DNA from 2 places in the Alteromonas sp. ABH4_454 genome. Region 1 is predicted to be linked to the other one. Evidence: riboswitches for the same ligand, from Rfam matches in the RefSeq annotation. Region 1 holds a riboswitch; the other holds the start of a gene.

The links. A riboswitch is a leader RNA that binds a small molecule or an ion and turns the genes downstream of it on or off. The one in region 1 is predicted to bind thiamine pyrophosphate.
Region 2: another riboswitch for thiamine pyrophosphate. It lies ahead of ACYX4W_RS08735 (TonB-dependent receptor); the one in region 1 lies ahead of thiC (phosphomethylpyrimidine synthase ThiC).

What each region holds. Positions count from the first base shown of each region.
Region 1 covers NZ_CM149972.1:946,410-954,061, reverse strand. Annotated here, with positions in the region: gene ACYX4W_RS04195 (uroporphyrinogen-III C-methyltransferase) at 1-529, shown strand, start outside; gene ACYX4W_RS04190 (heme biosynthesis HemY N-terminal domain-containing protein) at 526-1,701, shown strand; TPP riboswitch at 1,817-1,928, shown strand; gene thiC (phosphomethylpyrimidine synthase ThiC) at 2,207-4,117, shown strand; gene thiE (thiamine phosphate synthase) at 4,114-5,736, shown strand; gene ACYX4W_RS04175 (HesA/MoeB/ThiF family protein) at 5,729-6,553, shown strand; gene thiS (sulfur carrier protein ThiS) at 6,540-6,749, shown strand; gene ACYX4W_RS04165 (thiazole synthase) at 6,751-7,521, shown strand; gene thiH (2-iminoacetate synthase ThiH) at 7,518-7,652, shown strand, end outside.
Region 2 covers NZ_CM149972.1:2,002,742-2,010,393, reverse strand. Annotated here, with positions in the region: gene rimI (ribosomal protein S18-alanine N-acetyltransferase) at 40-540, opposite strand; gene ACYX4W_RS08760 (alanine acetyltransferase) at 550-1,218, opposite strand; tRNA gene ACYX4W_RS08755 (tRNA-Trp) at 1,575-1,651, opposite strand; gene ACYX4W_RS08750 (phosphotransferase) at 1,839-2,699, opposite strand; partial or broken gene pnuC (nicotinamide riboside transporter PnuC) at 2,665-3,310, opposite strand; gene ACYX4W_RS08740 (hypothetical protein) at 3,310-3,573, opposite strand; gene ACYX4W_RS08735 (TonB-dependent receptor) at 3,591-5,681, opposite strand; TPP riboswitch at 5,737-5,840, opposite strand; gene ACYX4W_RS08730 (acyl-CoA thioesterase) at 5,970-6,395, opposite strand; gene ACYX4W_RS08725 (GNAT family N-acetyltransferase) at 6,455-7,652, shown strand, end outside.

The DNA.
Region 1 (7,652 bases):
GGTGTCGCAAAGCTCAGTGGCGCTTGCGCTTACCGGCATGATTGCACAAATTGATAAGCTTCCCCTTGATACTTTTGAGAAGCCTGAAGACGCTAACGCAGAAGACACCACCTTGTCAGAGTCGGCTGACGATTGGCAGGAAAATTTAGCAAAAGTATGGCGCTCATTGGTAAATGATTTTCTTACTATTAAAACTATTGAAGGCCCGGTTGAGCCAGTACTTTCATTAGAAGCGCAGTTCTTGGCAAAAGAGCAGCTTCGTCTGCAGCTTATGCACGCACAAACCGCCGCACTTCAAGGCGATGCTGGCCTTTACAGCCAATCACTTCAATATGCACAAACGCTGCTTACGGAAAAATACGATACTGAAAAAAGCCAGGTAACCGGCTTTGTGGATGCACTTCAAAACCTAATGGCTACCGATGTATCGCGTCCAATTCCAACAGAGCTAGCGTCACAAAAACCGTTAGAACGTCTACTGGATAGCCGCGTTAAGCAGGTGTTTGGACAAGGAGCAAGTGCACTATGAAATGGTTAGCTATTGCCCTTGCGGTATTAGCCGCATTCGTTGTTGCGCTTATTGTTGGTCCAATGATACTTGGCGACAAAGGTTACGTGCTTATTTCTCTAGGAAGTACAGCTATTGAAATGACCGTGATCAGCTTCTGTATTTTGGTTATTGGTGCCGTTATTGCCTGGTATGTGCTATCCCGTTTTGTTCTGTGGGCATTAAGCTTAATTACAGGCTCACATAAATGGTTCGGCACCTTAGGTGAACGCAAACGCAAGCGCGCGTTTTACGATGGCTTGCACGCCATGGCCGCAGGTGATTTTGATTCGGCACAAAAAGCGTTAGGCAAAACCACCAATGGTGATTTTGAAGGCGTAAACTATTTAGCCTCAGCGCAAATTGCCTTTGCCAACGACGACCTAGCCAAAGCTCGTTACTTTCTGGTTCAAGCCACCGACTTTCCGAAAGCGAAAGTAGCTGCAACGGTAATGCATGCACGCATTGATGTAGCTGAAGAAAAGTTTGAGGCTGCACTCGAAAAGCTTAACGAACTAGACGAGCAAGATCGTGACAACAAGCAGGTTGTGCAGTTGAAAGCGCAAATTCTTGCCAAGCTAGGTAAGTGGCAGGTGCTTCAAGAGAATTTATCGGGCTGGCGTAAAGCCTTGCCTAAAGCTGACTACACCGCGTGGAGCCAGCGTATTGCCAAAGGTAAGTTTGCAGAAATTGCCAGTAAACAAGGTGCCGTTGAGCTTAAATCATACTGGGACACGCTGCCTCGTAAATTACGTCACGACGACGCTTATCGCGCCGCTTACATTCAACAGCTTCTTGACCAAGGTATGCATGCCGACGCTCAAAATTTGTTAGTTGAATGGCAAAAACGTGGGTCGAACAGCGCGCTATTCCCACTGTTCACGCAGCTTAATATTCCTGATGCATCGCCATCATTACGTTTACTTGAAAGCTGGATAAAGCAAGACGAAGAAAACGTTGAGCTTTATTCCACGCTGGGCCAAGTGGCATTCAACTCGGGCGACGATGTGTTAGCTGAAAAAGCATTGCTTAAAGCCACTAAAATGCAGTCGCGCAAAGAAGACTTATTGCTGCTATCTGCCATTAGTGAGCGCAAGCATGACACAGCCACCGCCCTTCAGCTTTACAAAGAAGGACAGCAACTAGCTAGCTAAATGAATATTCGTTTAGCTTTCTGGTAGTACTTGTATTCCTACTAAAGTTGAAGATATAGTAAAAAGGAATTCTCAATTAGGGCTGTTTCAACAACAAACAGCCCTAATTGACACAAACAACTTGTCGGAGTGCTTCACTGTTAACCCAGTAAGCTGAGACCGCGTAAGTGGGATCCGTAGAACCTGATCAGGCTAGTACCTGCGAAGGGAACAAGAAAATACAATGTGCACGATGTTAAGCAACAGTTTGGCATTGTGAAGCGAAATTGTTTTGCTGTTTGTTGATGTACAGGCAAACCCATTACGGTGTTGCTAGTTACTCAAGGTAAACTGCTCAAGTTTATCATCAAGTGAATATCAACGGTGTAAAGTGCTGAAATCACCAGTACCTTCACCAACAATCTCGCTAAAGTAACGGGCTTATCCCCTTCAAACACTTACACACTGTATTCTCCTTCACTCCTGACAAGCATTTTTAGAACCTAAATTTACAAGGTAAAATGCTATGTCGAACAGACGCGAACAACGCCAACAAGCTCAACAATTCATAAATGAACTAGCCGGCGAAGCTTACCCCAATTCCACACGCCACTACGAGTGTGGTAGCCGCAACGATATCCGCGTGGCCATGCGCCTTATCCACCAGCACGATAGCCTAATCGGTGGCACCGAAGAAAACCCTATCTTAGAGCCGAACCCACCTATTCCAGTGTATGACACCTCAGGGCCCTACGGCGACCCGCAAGAAAACATAGATGTACATAAAGGTTTAAGCCTGCTTCGCCAGAAGTGGATTGAAGAGCGCAGCGATACATTCGAGCTAGAAGGCGTTTCATCAAGCTTTGCAAAAGAGCGTGAAAACGACATTTTTACCGAAGATTTCCGCTTTATTCGCAGCCGCAAACCACTAAAAGCAAAAGCAGGAAAAAACGTCACTCAGCTTCACTACGCAAGACAGGGCATTATTACCCCTGAAATGGAATACATTGCCATTCGTGAAAACATGGGCCGTCAAGCCATTAAAGATGCGGAGCTAACGCAGCAGCACAAAGGCGAGCATTTTGGCGCGAATTTGCCCGATACCATCACGCCTGAATTTGTTCGCCAAGAAGTAGCCGCAGGCCGCGCCATCATTCCCTGTAACATTAACCACCCCGAACTAGAGCCAATGATTATCGGCCGCAACTTCTTGGTGAAAATCAACGCCAACATTGGTAACTCAGCAGTCACCTCGTCTATCGAAGAAGAAGTAGAAAAGCTGGTGTGGTCAACGCGCTGGGGTGCCGATACCATCATGGACTTATCTACCGGCAGAAATATTCACGAAACCCGCGAGTGGCTGCTGCGAAATAGCCCGGTACCTCTTGGCACCGTACCTATCTACCAAGCGCTGGAAAAAGTAAACGGTGTTGCTGAAGACTTAACCTGGGAGATGTTTAAAGACACACTAATTGAGCAGGCCGAGCAAGGGGTAGACTACTTCACCATTCACGCTGGCGTATTGCTAGAGTACGTGCACCTTACCGCAAAGCGAGTTACTGGCATTGTATCCCGCGGCGGTTCAATCATGGCGAAGTGGTGCTTAAGCCACCACCAGCAAAGCTTTTTGTATGAACATTTCCACGATATCTGCGAAATTTGCGCGAAATACGATGTAGCGCTGTCGCTAGGTGATGGCTTGCGCCCTGGTAGCGTGGCTGACGCTAACGATGATGCGCAGTTCTCTGAATTACATACCCTTGGTGAGCTGACCAAAATAGCATGGGAATACGATGTTCAGGTAATGATTGAAGGCCCTGGTCATGTGCCAATGCATATGATTAAAGCGAACATGGAAGAGCAGCTTAAGCACTGTCACGAAGCGCCGTTTTATACCCTTGGCCCGCTTACCACAGACATTGCACCTGGCTACGATCACTTCACCTCAGGTATTGGTGCCGCCATGATTGGTTGGTACGGCTGCGCAATGCTGTGCTACGTAACGCCTAAAGAGCATTTGGGTTTACCTAACAAAGAAGACGTTAAACAGGGGCTTATCACGTACAAAATAGCGGCTCACGCTGCCGACTTGGCGAAGGGCCACCCCGGCGCGCAAATACGCGACAATGCTATGTCGAAAGCGCGCTTCGAGTTTAGATGGGAAGACCAGTTTAACCTGGCATTAGACCCTCACACTGCCCGTGCCTATCACGATGAAACCTTGCCGCAGGCTTCTGGTAAAGTTGCGCACTTTTGCTCTATGTGCGGCCCAAAATTCTGCAGTATGAAAATTTCTCAGGAAGTACGTGACGTCGCTAAACAAGCAGAAACCCAAGCGCTTGAGAAACAAAAAGGCATGAAAGATATGGCTGATGCGTTTAATCAATCGGGCGCTGAGCTTTATCACACTGCAGATAGCAAGGTAGAGCTGCCATGACAAACAGCCACCTAACCACTCCCATACTAGAGCCACCTAGCGCAAGGCTGCCGGTGGTATGGTGTATAGGCGGCGTTGATTCAAGCGGTGGCGCGGGTATAACCCGCGACGCCATCACGCTTGCCGATTTAAGCGTTCATGCCTGTGTGCTCACCACACAACTTACTGTGCAATCAAACCAGCATCTGCTTAGTACAGAAAGCATGAGTGCATCTGCGTTAAACCAGCAGTGGCAAGTGCTTTACGAAGATACGCCGCCACGCGCTATTAAAATTGGCGCTATCGCAAACGATGAGCAAGCGCTTTTACTTTGCGCACGTATTCAGTCGTTAATAAAGCCTCGCCCGTTTGTGATATGGGACCCTGTGCAGTCTTCTTCATCTGGCGGCATGTTAAGCGATTTAAGCGAAAGCGTTGTTGACGAGTTGCTGAACACAGTAGATTTGGTTGCCCCAAATATCGACGAGCTCGCTTGGCTGGCTAATTTGCCGGTAAACGACGATACCAGCCTAGCGTCAGCAATAAACCGGCTTATTGGAAAAGGGGCGAAGAGTGTTTACGTCAAAGGCGGCCACGCCGAATGGCAGACTCAGGTATATGACACCTTTGTTTGTGCCTCGCACACCCTTCACTTTAGTCAGCCGATAATCAATAACGGTAAACTTCGGGGCACTGGCTGCATGTTAGCAAGTGCCATTGCAGCTTTTATTGTTAACGACTATTGCATTGAAGATGCGCTCACCCTAGCTAATGCTTATGTGTGTGAAGTAAGGCGAAAGACCCTTTGCGAGTCTGATACGGACAGCACTAAGGCTCATAATAATGGGGCTAATTTGCCCTCGTACTTCCCGCGAACTAACGGTTTCCCCGCCCACGCCGTAAGTTTTCCAAAGGTAAATTTTCACCAAGGTAGCGCTGTTTTTCACAATAAAGATTTGTGCCTAGAGAATTTGTCGAACAGCGACCTCCCCTCAGAAAGTGTGCTAGGTAATGTAGCCCGTTTCCCTACACTCACTCATACGAACCTAGACATATACCCCGTAGTAGATAGCGTTCAGTGGATAGCGAGGCTTTGGCCAACGGGCGTAAAAATCATTCAACTGAGGGTAAAGAAAGGCTCACAACAAGACATTCGCCAACAGATAAAAGAGGCCATTGAGTTAGTGGAACACACCAACTGTCAGTTATTTATTAACGACTATTGGGAGCTAGCTATAGAGCTTGGGGCTTACGGTGTGCATTTGGGCCAAGAAGATCTTGATACTGCAGATTTAAACGCTATTCGAAGCGCCGGGCTAAGACTGGGCATTTCAACTCATGGATTCGCTGAGATTCAGCGGGTTCGCGCTTTAAACCCGTCTTACATCGCCCTTGGTCATATATTTCCAACCAATACCAAAGACATGCCCTCTAAACCCCAAGGTGTAGAGCGCTTGGCAAAATATGTGAAGCTGTGTGAAGGCATACCCACCGTCGCCATTGGCGGTATTAACTTATCGCGCATTAGAGACGTGGCTAAAACCGGTGTTGACGGTATTGCCGTGGTTAGTGCCATTACTCATGCGGAGCATCCGCTTAAAGCCTACCAAGCATTGGTTCAGGAGGCAGGTTTTGCTTAGTCAATCAGCACATCGTACCGCTACAGTCTCAGTCAATAACGCTAATGGCTTCGCTAGCGCCCAGATTGAACATCAAGACATACAGCGTTACAGCAGGCAGCTCTTACTCGACTGTATTGATAATGACGGCCAGCTTAATTTAGCAAACGCACACGCTGTGGTTGTGGGGCTGGGCGGACTAGGAAGCTTAACCGCCCGCTATCTAGCTGGCGCTGGTGTTGGCAATATCACATTGATAGATGGAGACACTGTCGATATCAGTAACTTGCAGCGCCAGGTTAGCTACAACGAAATGCACCTAGGCGAACTTAAAGCCAAATCTCTATATAACGAGCTTCGAAAAGTTAATTCTCACTTAAACATACAGTTTAAAAGCAAGTTTGTTGATAGTAATAACTTACCAACTTTAATTTCATCAGCCACTTGTGTATTGGATTGCACCGACAACATTAGGGTAAGGCGCCAGATTAATGCTGCGACCTACTGCGCCTCTATTCCGCTTTTTATCGCAGCCGCCAGCGGCCTTACATGGCAAGCACTGAACTTGCCACAAAACTCTACTTCCTTTGGTTGTTACGAGTGCCTTGTGGACAAGGTTTCCGTACGTGAAGACTGCGTAAGTAAAGGCGTACTTGGCCCTGTTGTTGGTATGGCTGCTTGTCATCAGGCAACCCAGGCTTTGTTGTTTTTAGCAAAAGGATTCGATTCTGACATCAAGTGGGGCCACTACCTAACTGGGAATGCAGGCCTTGGTTCGCTTCAAAGCTTTGCGTTACCCCCCTCTTCTACTTGCGAGGTGTGCAATGACACAAATTAAAGTGAACGTAAACAATCAACCTATGAACGTGATTTCGCCCATTTCACTTAGCGAGTTAATCGCCCTGAAACAACTGAATGACGACGGTACCGCCATTGCTAGAAATGCCGCCATAGTGAGTAAAAAAGAATGGTCGATCACTTATCTTAAAGACAACGACACCGTTGATATCTTCACCCTAGTTGCAGGAGGCTAATATGCTAACGCTTGCAAACCACACCTTTTCATCACGTCTTTTAACCGGTACAGGAAAGTTCAGCAACGCCGCCACTATGAAAGACGCGGTGGCCGCTGCACAAAGTAACATTGTTACCCTGGCAATGAAGCGCGTGGCAAGTAATAGCGCGCAAGACGAAACGCTAACGGCCCTTCGAGAGTTAGGGGTTACCCTGCTGCCTAATACATCGGGGGCTAAAAATGCCCAAGAAGCGATATTTGCCGCAGAACTTTCTTATGAAGCACTAGGTAGCCCATGGATAAAGTTGGAAATTCACCCCGACCAGCGCTACCTGCTGCCCGACCCAATCGAAACTCTTCAGGCCGCCGAGGCTTTGGTAAAGAAAGGGTTTAACGTGCTGCCTTACTGTGGCGCAGACCCCGTTTTGTGTAAACGCCTAGAAGAAGCAGGCTGCGCCGCTGTTATGCCGTTAGGCGCCCCTATAGGCAGTAATCAAGGCTTACAAACTAAGCCTTTTTTGCAAATTATTGTTGAGCAATCGTCTATTCCAGTCATTGTCGATGCGGGTATTGGCAAGCCCAGTGAAGCCATGGCGGCTATGGAAATGGGCGTTGACGCAGTATTAGTAAATACGGCTATTGCAACCGCCCAAAACCCTGTTGCCATGGCAGAGGCCTTTGCAAGCGCTGTAGAAACAGGCCGAAAAGCGTTTGAAGCAGGGCTTGGTGCAACATCTGATTTGGCGCAGGCCTCTAGCCCACTTACTGCCTTTTTGGAGCCAACACTATGAAGGTAGCACAGGCATTAATGCAGCAAGATTTGTCGCATTTTGCTTTATCGATAAACAGTAAAACCGCGAGCGATGTAGAGCGAGCGTTAAACGCAAATACACTTTCGTTAGACGACTTTATGGCGCTGATC
Region 2 (7,652 bases), 1.1 Mb from region 1:
TATACATGAAACGCATATGCCTAACGGTGGAGCCGCAGACTAGATTAGGTTTGAGTTCGTCCACTTCATGATTTTAGCGTTTTCTTTTTGTGCGATATTTCCATTGATACCGCTTTTGTCGTTATCGCTGCTTTCTACGGTGTAATAGTTTTTACGAGTTTCGATATGTTCAAAACCTGAACTCTCGTACAGAGAAATAGCCGTGTAGTTACTTTCACGAACTTCCAGCCAGATTTCTCCCATGCCATTTTTCACCGACATTTCAACGACAAAATCAACTAAAGCCCGCCCTACTCCTTTACCTCTAGCGTTTTTATCTACAGCTATATCCATTAGCGTTGCTTCATCAACAACTTCAAGCATAATGGCATAGCCGATTACCTCGTCACCTTCAAAGGCAAACACTCCGTAATAGGGTTTAGTAAAGCAATCCGCAAAGGTGCTTAACTTCCAAGGTGCGACTTGCGAGTGCTGATGGATAACATGTGCACTTTCAATATGCTTATCAAAGCTTTCAGGTGTTACGATGACTAACTTCATAGGTTTAGACTATTGGGGTGCAACGGAAGCGTTGTTTAACGCTTTACCCGCGCTGACGAGCTGTGCCCATAACGCCCGTTTCTGCGTGGCGGTGAGTTTAAGCGGTGTGGCTGGCAATATAATGGCAGTTTCAGTTACTGATAGCGTACGCCCAATCATTATGGTGCTAGCCCAATGTGACGGAATACCTAACTGAACACAGGCTAGCTGCAAGTCTTTAAGCCATTGCTGAGACTTCGCTCTATGCTCAGCACTTAACGGAATACCTTCTGGCGATAAAGGTCCTTTAGCTTCGCTTTGCGCGACTTCTGATTGATTAGCGACATTTTGCTCAGCTGCCTCATTTGATGGCGCGTAACGAGTGGGCGTTTTGGCTGTGACAGCATCTTTAGGCTTAGGTTTGTCTTTTGCACTACTGCCTACATTTGCCCTTAATTGGGCAAGACGTGACTGTTTTTCTTCTTGTGAGATTGGCGTTGATGGCGGCTTATGTTCCTGACCGTTTTGGCTAAAAGATGTTTGCGGCGATGTACTAGCAGCCGCGCCATGCATTGGTGCTGAGGCGTTGTCTTCTTTTAAGCCTTCCTGCTTTTTCATCTTCGCATGGGCGTCTTTAGTGATCCACACTGGGATCCCCATTTCCTGTAATACCGCCTGCTGATATGAAGTAAGAGACATTGCGTAAAAGACCTAAAGTAAATAAACCGTTGTTTGCCCAAGTTTACTAAAGTTGCTGAGCTGAATGAATAACTATCGCATTCTTTTACCTAAAGTGCGCTATGCCGTATGCACACAAAGAATAATAAATACTACCCATCAGCCAGAGAGGCATTGGAATCTTTTACTTTACAAGCATTACGACTTAAAGCATTAGCTAACGCTTAGGCTATTGAGTATTTAAACTCACGTGGCAAAACACTAATAGTAAGCACTATGAATAAAAACTATGAAAAATAGGCTTGTAGAAAAAACGAGATAAGTAGTTTACAAAGAAGTTTGTTTATTTGAACTGAATCGTTCACAAGAAGAAAAAGTGGCAGGGGTGGAGGGACTCGAACCCCCAACCATCGGTTTTGGAGACCGCTGTTCTACCAATTCGAACTACACCCCTAGCGCGCTGTGCATTATACGGATGACATTAAAAAGGTAAAGCCTTTTTATCACTACCATGCACTGCATGCTTAATTAACACGCAATACGCTGTTTTTTCAATCGAATAACGTCAAATATGCCTGTTTAAGCTGACCATTGAACTAGCCTTACGCAAAGGCAAGCCTAAAGCGCTTCACGCTTTGCGTTTAATTACTTTTATTCGCATTGAGCGCAGCAAACCACAGGTCGTTTGTTATATGGACAATGTCAGAATGTAACTCAAACTTACCCAATGCATCGCCTTCGTCGATATTCATAGCTTTTGCGTAGTGAGCAACTAATTCTTCGCTTTCATTCTTGTTAAGTTTATTGATAAGGCAGCAGCTTGCTAAATCGAAGTAACGATTTCCCATTGCGGCATACTCCCAATCAATAACTTTTATCGAGTTGTTGGTACCAAGCAATAGGTGATTAATCAACAAGTCGTTGTGGCACAACACGCAGTCTTCATCGTCTTGCTCACTATTAATTACGTTGTTTTGAAATGCTCGCGCCCTCAAGTAAAGGTCACTGCTCGTGTCAAGCTTTGCAACATCACAATAATGCTGCCATCTCGCAACTAGATTTAGTGGCCTTGCGGTAATAGACAACGAATGAATGCGCACTAGGGTTTCAGCCAACGTTAGTAAAGGGGGTTTAGTTGAAGAAAGCCCTGCGCTTGCTCTATGACTTTCCCACTGTTCTACCCAGATTGTTTCATCATCGCTTAACCAAATTGGTTGCGGCGCTATCCCAACTTCATATAATTGTTGCTGTAAAGCAAACTGATGTCTGCGTTCCACACCACTGAAACCATCATCGCCCAGCCACTTAACGGCTAAATCAATGGGGACATATTCAAGCTTTTGATGAACGGTTATTTGACGGTTGCTTTCACTTAAACTTGATAGGCTATTTGCTGGGTCTTGAACGCGATAAACACGGTTTACCGCGCCAGCAGGATGTACCGAAACATTTGCACTGTCGCTGAGATTAAGCGCCTTTTGCAGCGTGGCTAGGATATCCAACCTGTTCACCTTGTTTCTTATATTGAATAAGCCATTGATAGTATCCAAATACAGCAAAGCCTACGTAACCTAGGAACAGGCAGGCAGACAATGCATAGCCCACTTGCAGGTATAAATATGCCGAAGCTAAATTTATGAAAAACCAGTAAACCCAATTTTGCAGTATCTTATGGGCCACCATAAATGTGGTAACCACACTCAATAAGTTGATACTCGCATCTAATAGTAGGTACTCACTATTGAACTGTGAGCTTGCCACTTCAGACAGAGCCCAAGCGAGCAGTAACATACTCGGCACAATGAGCAAATGAACCCACAGCGGCCAATGAAGTACTGGCTTTACCTCGCCATCTTCCGCCCCTTTAGACCACTGATAATAACCGTATCCCGCCATTACCATGTAAAAGAAATTAAGCGCAGACTGAAATGGCAACGTCACCTGCCAAAATAACCAGGTGTAAATTGCGGTACTTACAAAGGCGCACAGCCAACACCAAGCTGTTCTGTTTCGCAGCTAACAACACATAGGCAACAGCGAGGACAACCGCTACCCACTCTAGCAGTGAAGTAGCGGCAATTTGAGAAGTGAACTCAGAAAAGAAGTTAGCCATTAAGATGACTTTCTAGATTGCATGGCATCAAAATTTAAAAACTTAGCAACGAAAATAGCCTGCCCCACTTCTTCGTGAGTTCTCTGCATTTCATCGCCGAGTACTTTCATAACAACACCATAGTCACCTGTAACCTGCGTGCTGGTAGAACATGTTGTCACCGTGATATCGCTATAGCTATTTAACCTATCGATAAAATCTTGAATAGGTGGAATATATTCGTTAACCAAAGGGTACAACGACAGTTCAACCATAACTTGCATGTCTGTTTCCTTTTATTTTAAAACGCGTATTTAACAGTGATACCAAACTGGCGGCTGTTACCTATTTGGTAATATGGTTCATTAAACGCATACTCATCGCGAGGGTCATTGCTGAAACCACCAAACCCTCGAGTGTAATACTCGCGGTCAAATGCATTTTGAACCCACAGTGAGGTCTGCCAATCACCGTGCAACACAACAATTTCAGAATTAACCAGTGTTGTGCTTGGCGCGGTTACATCATGGCCGTCAGAAAAACGGTATTCGCTTTTATAGTCTATATCTACGCGCCATAGCATGGTGTCTGTAAGTGCGTACTCACTGTAAATGTTTGCGGTCCACTTTGGTGACTGAGCCTGTCTTTGCTCAGATACTTCAGTACCGTCTGCTAGTGTATATCCTTCAAATGTAGCGCTTAGGTAACCAACGCTTGCATCTAACTGCCATGCATCGCTTGCAAACCAACTCAGTTCTAGCTCGGCCCCTTTGTTTGTACCCAAATCAGCATTATCGATAATATCTACAAAACCTGCCGTGCCGTCATCGCGAGTGATAACGTCAAAATCACTTACCTGCGTATCTGTTCTATCCATGTAGAAAATTGCAGCGCGAGCAACAAGAGCAGGCGTAAGCAGCGGGCCTTTTACACCCACTTCATAGTTCCAGTTGTATTCTTCATCAAAGAAACGTTGATTATCGTTTACTCGGCTGTCGGGATTAAAGCCTGCGCCTTTAAAACCGCGTGAAATGCTGCCGTAGTAGAAGTGATCACCCTGCGTATACTGAAGCGCTACTTTTCCGCCAACCATGGTGGTGTCAAACGCGCGTGTAAGTTGGTTGTTATCAGCGTAATCGAAGTCATAGTTTTCTACTCTCATTCCGGCTACAAGCACTAAGTTGTCCTTCAAACGGCTTTCCGTCTGAGCATAGATAGCAGTAGTCGTTGGGGTATATTCACTGGCAAAGTCACTATCAAGGTATGTGTACTGACGCAGTAATTTTTCTTCTGTGTTTTTATAAAATACGCCTACCGTCCAATCTGTCATTCCATCGAAAAGCGCAGCACTGTCTGATGACACAAAACGCAACTCACCGGTTTGGGTTTCGACATCTCGGTAGTACGCATCAAAAGACGTATAACCCCAAGGGTGAAAATCAGTGAATGTCCAGTCTTCATCGTAGCCATAAGCAATATTATGAGAAGCATGAGTGGCAATAAGTATGAAGTCGCCCGCGGCTGTACTGGTTGTTGAACGTGCGCTTACTGCATGCGTTTGGTGTTCGTCAAAGCCTGGCTCATCAGACAGTGTTTTGTTATCGTTATCGAGCGAAAATGCATCGTAGCCGTTGTCAATATCATACCAGCGGTAGGTAAGTGCAAGCGTGGTTCGTTCGTCTACGCTGCCTTCAACGGCAAAGCGCAATGCGCTCTCATCGATATTGTTAGTGTCGCTTCTATCTAGAAAGGTGTTTTCTACAAAGCCATCGCTACGGTTATGCACAAGTGCAACGCGATATCCCCAATCGGAATTGATATCGTCGCCCGTTGCCCCTTCAATACGGTAGCTCTCTTTGTTACCAATACGGGCTTCTACGTAGTCTGGCGCGTCGCTACCTACGTTATTACTAGAAAGCTTAACCGCACCAGCGAGTGCGCCTGTGCCGTAAAGCGTAGCCTGAGGTCCGCGATAGACTTCTAGTTGCTTTGTATCAAAAATGATACCTGCTGCAGCAAGGCCTGAAAAATCAAATTCATCGACAATAAAGCTTACGGAAGGGTTGATTGGTTCAGCGAACTGGCTACGCTCACCAATACCTCGAATTTGCACAAAGCGACCACGAGAAGCACCCGCTGCAAAATTAACGTTTGGAATACTGTTTAACACACTGTCGATGTGACTTGGCTGCCTGCTGCGAAGACGCTCTTGATCTAAAATCGTCGCGCTAGCACTTAGCTGGTCAAGTGTAGTTTGTCGAAAGTCACCAGATACGACGACTCGTTCAATATCAGAAGGCGTGTTTTTTGACGTGTTGTTTGCTGCAGATTCTTGCGCAAAGGCAGCAACAGAACTTGCTAGCAATGATAGTGTGAAAAGTGTTTTATACATGGGATCTCTTGTTCTTATTTAAGAAAAAAGATCCGGGTCTAACGGCAGGTGATAAGGCTATGCTGTGAACCATCCCTACGCCGGTATTATCCGGATCAGGTGTAAGGGTTCCCACGTGTGTGGATCTCAGACCGTAAACGGACACCCCTTGGTATAGTGTTGGGCTACGCAAATAGCAACCTCAACGTATGCGACGGAGTCTACCAGTTAGATACACGCCGTCAAGCAGATAAGACATCAAGCTAAGGTTATAATTTTTATATGATATAAGGTATTGAAAGCCCGAGGCTATTCAGTGTCAATATTCATATTAAGACGACGTACTTCATCGTCAGTCTGTGCTTTTAACCCTTCTAGCGTTTTGCCGTGAGCCGTTGGTTGGCGAGTATCTGGGTCAACCTTTACGAATACAATGTCATCTGCAAAGCAGATAGTTTTCTTAGTGGCCTTGTTGCGCACTAGACAACTTACGGTAATAGATGACCGGCCTACGGCTTTGGTTTCCAGACCAAACTCTACAATATCACCTTGCATCGCTGGTGATTCAAAACTAATTTCGCCAATATGCTTAGTCACTAAACAATTGGTCTCTAACTGACAGATTGCCCAAATGGCAGCCTCTTCGTCTATCCATTCTAACGCGCGGCCACCGAATAAAGAATTGGCGTAATTAAGATCATTTGGCATAACTAAACGTCGAGAAAGAAAGCGCATTCGAATTCCTCACAATAAATCGCTACTATAGCGTTAGATTATACCGAAAAAACTGATTCATGGCGCTAAATCAATTACGCGAATGGCTTCTTGCCCCCTATAGTAAAAAAAGCTGCGACAATGGCTGCGAAAACAGCTCACTCTTATCAGACGTAACTTACCCACTTCACCGAAGAATGCTGGTAATTTCTGGTCATGATACGCTCTGTGAAGCCGCACTATCCATTATTCAAACTTTAGCTGATGACACTTCCACTTTGAGCGTAGCGACCTTTACTAGTGCAGAGCTAAAAGGAAAGAGACGGAAAAAAGTGCTTGGCAGCGAGTACGATATTGCGACATTGGATTGTAGGGATTCTTTTAAGCCTGGTGATGCAATGGCAGTGGCAGGCATAGTAAAACACCACGGGTGTTTAATACTTATCTGTCCTGAGTTGAAACATTGGAGCAGCAATGCTTCAGTTTCTTTTCTTTCAGAAGGCTTTACACTCGCCCATAGCCGATACCTGGCACGCTTTATTGACTGCCTGCATGCCGAAACTGGAATAGCAATACTTACTGAATCCACAGCTAGACTACCGGATTTAGCAACCTATCGAGTAGAGAAGCTTTCCTTAGATAATGCCTATAGAGGTTCGCTATTTCGTTCCAAAGAACAAGAAAGCGCATACGGCCGTTTGTACCAGTCTTACTCGTTAAATAAGTTGAACGCCTTGATCACTGCTCCGAGGGGGAGAGGTAAATCTTCTTTGTTAGGTATATTTATTGACAGCTTAGTGAGGAAGGGTAAAAACGTGTTACTTACCAGCGAGCAGCGTGAAAACGTTGCTAACGTAATGTCTCATCTTCACCACTTTGATGACAGCAAGAAAACAGGCAGTCCGTTTTATCAACCCGACTATGTGAATCAAGAGCACCAAGCGGTTGAAAACGGAAGAAGGTTCCTAGGCTCTGTAAAATGGGTACCGCCTGACAGCGAACTGCTATACAACAAAAACCATACAGCGTATGACCTTGTTGTGGTTGATGAAGCCGCCTCAATGCCCCTGCCAGTCGTAAACCGAATAATAGCAGCAAACCCTCAGTGGATTTTTAGCACCACGCTGCAAGGCTATGAGGGTTCAGGAAACGGGTTTATTCATAAACTCCTTCCTAACTTGCCTAACGACAGCATTCATTTAACCCTGTCGACCCCCCTGCGATGGTTTGAGAACGATCCTGTTGAAGCATTCTTTGACAGCGCATGTTTATTTGAGG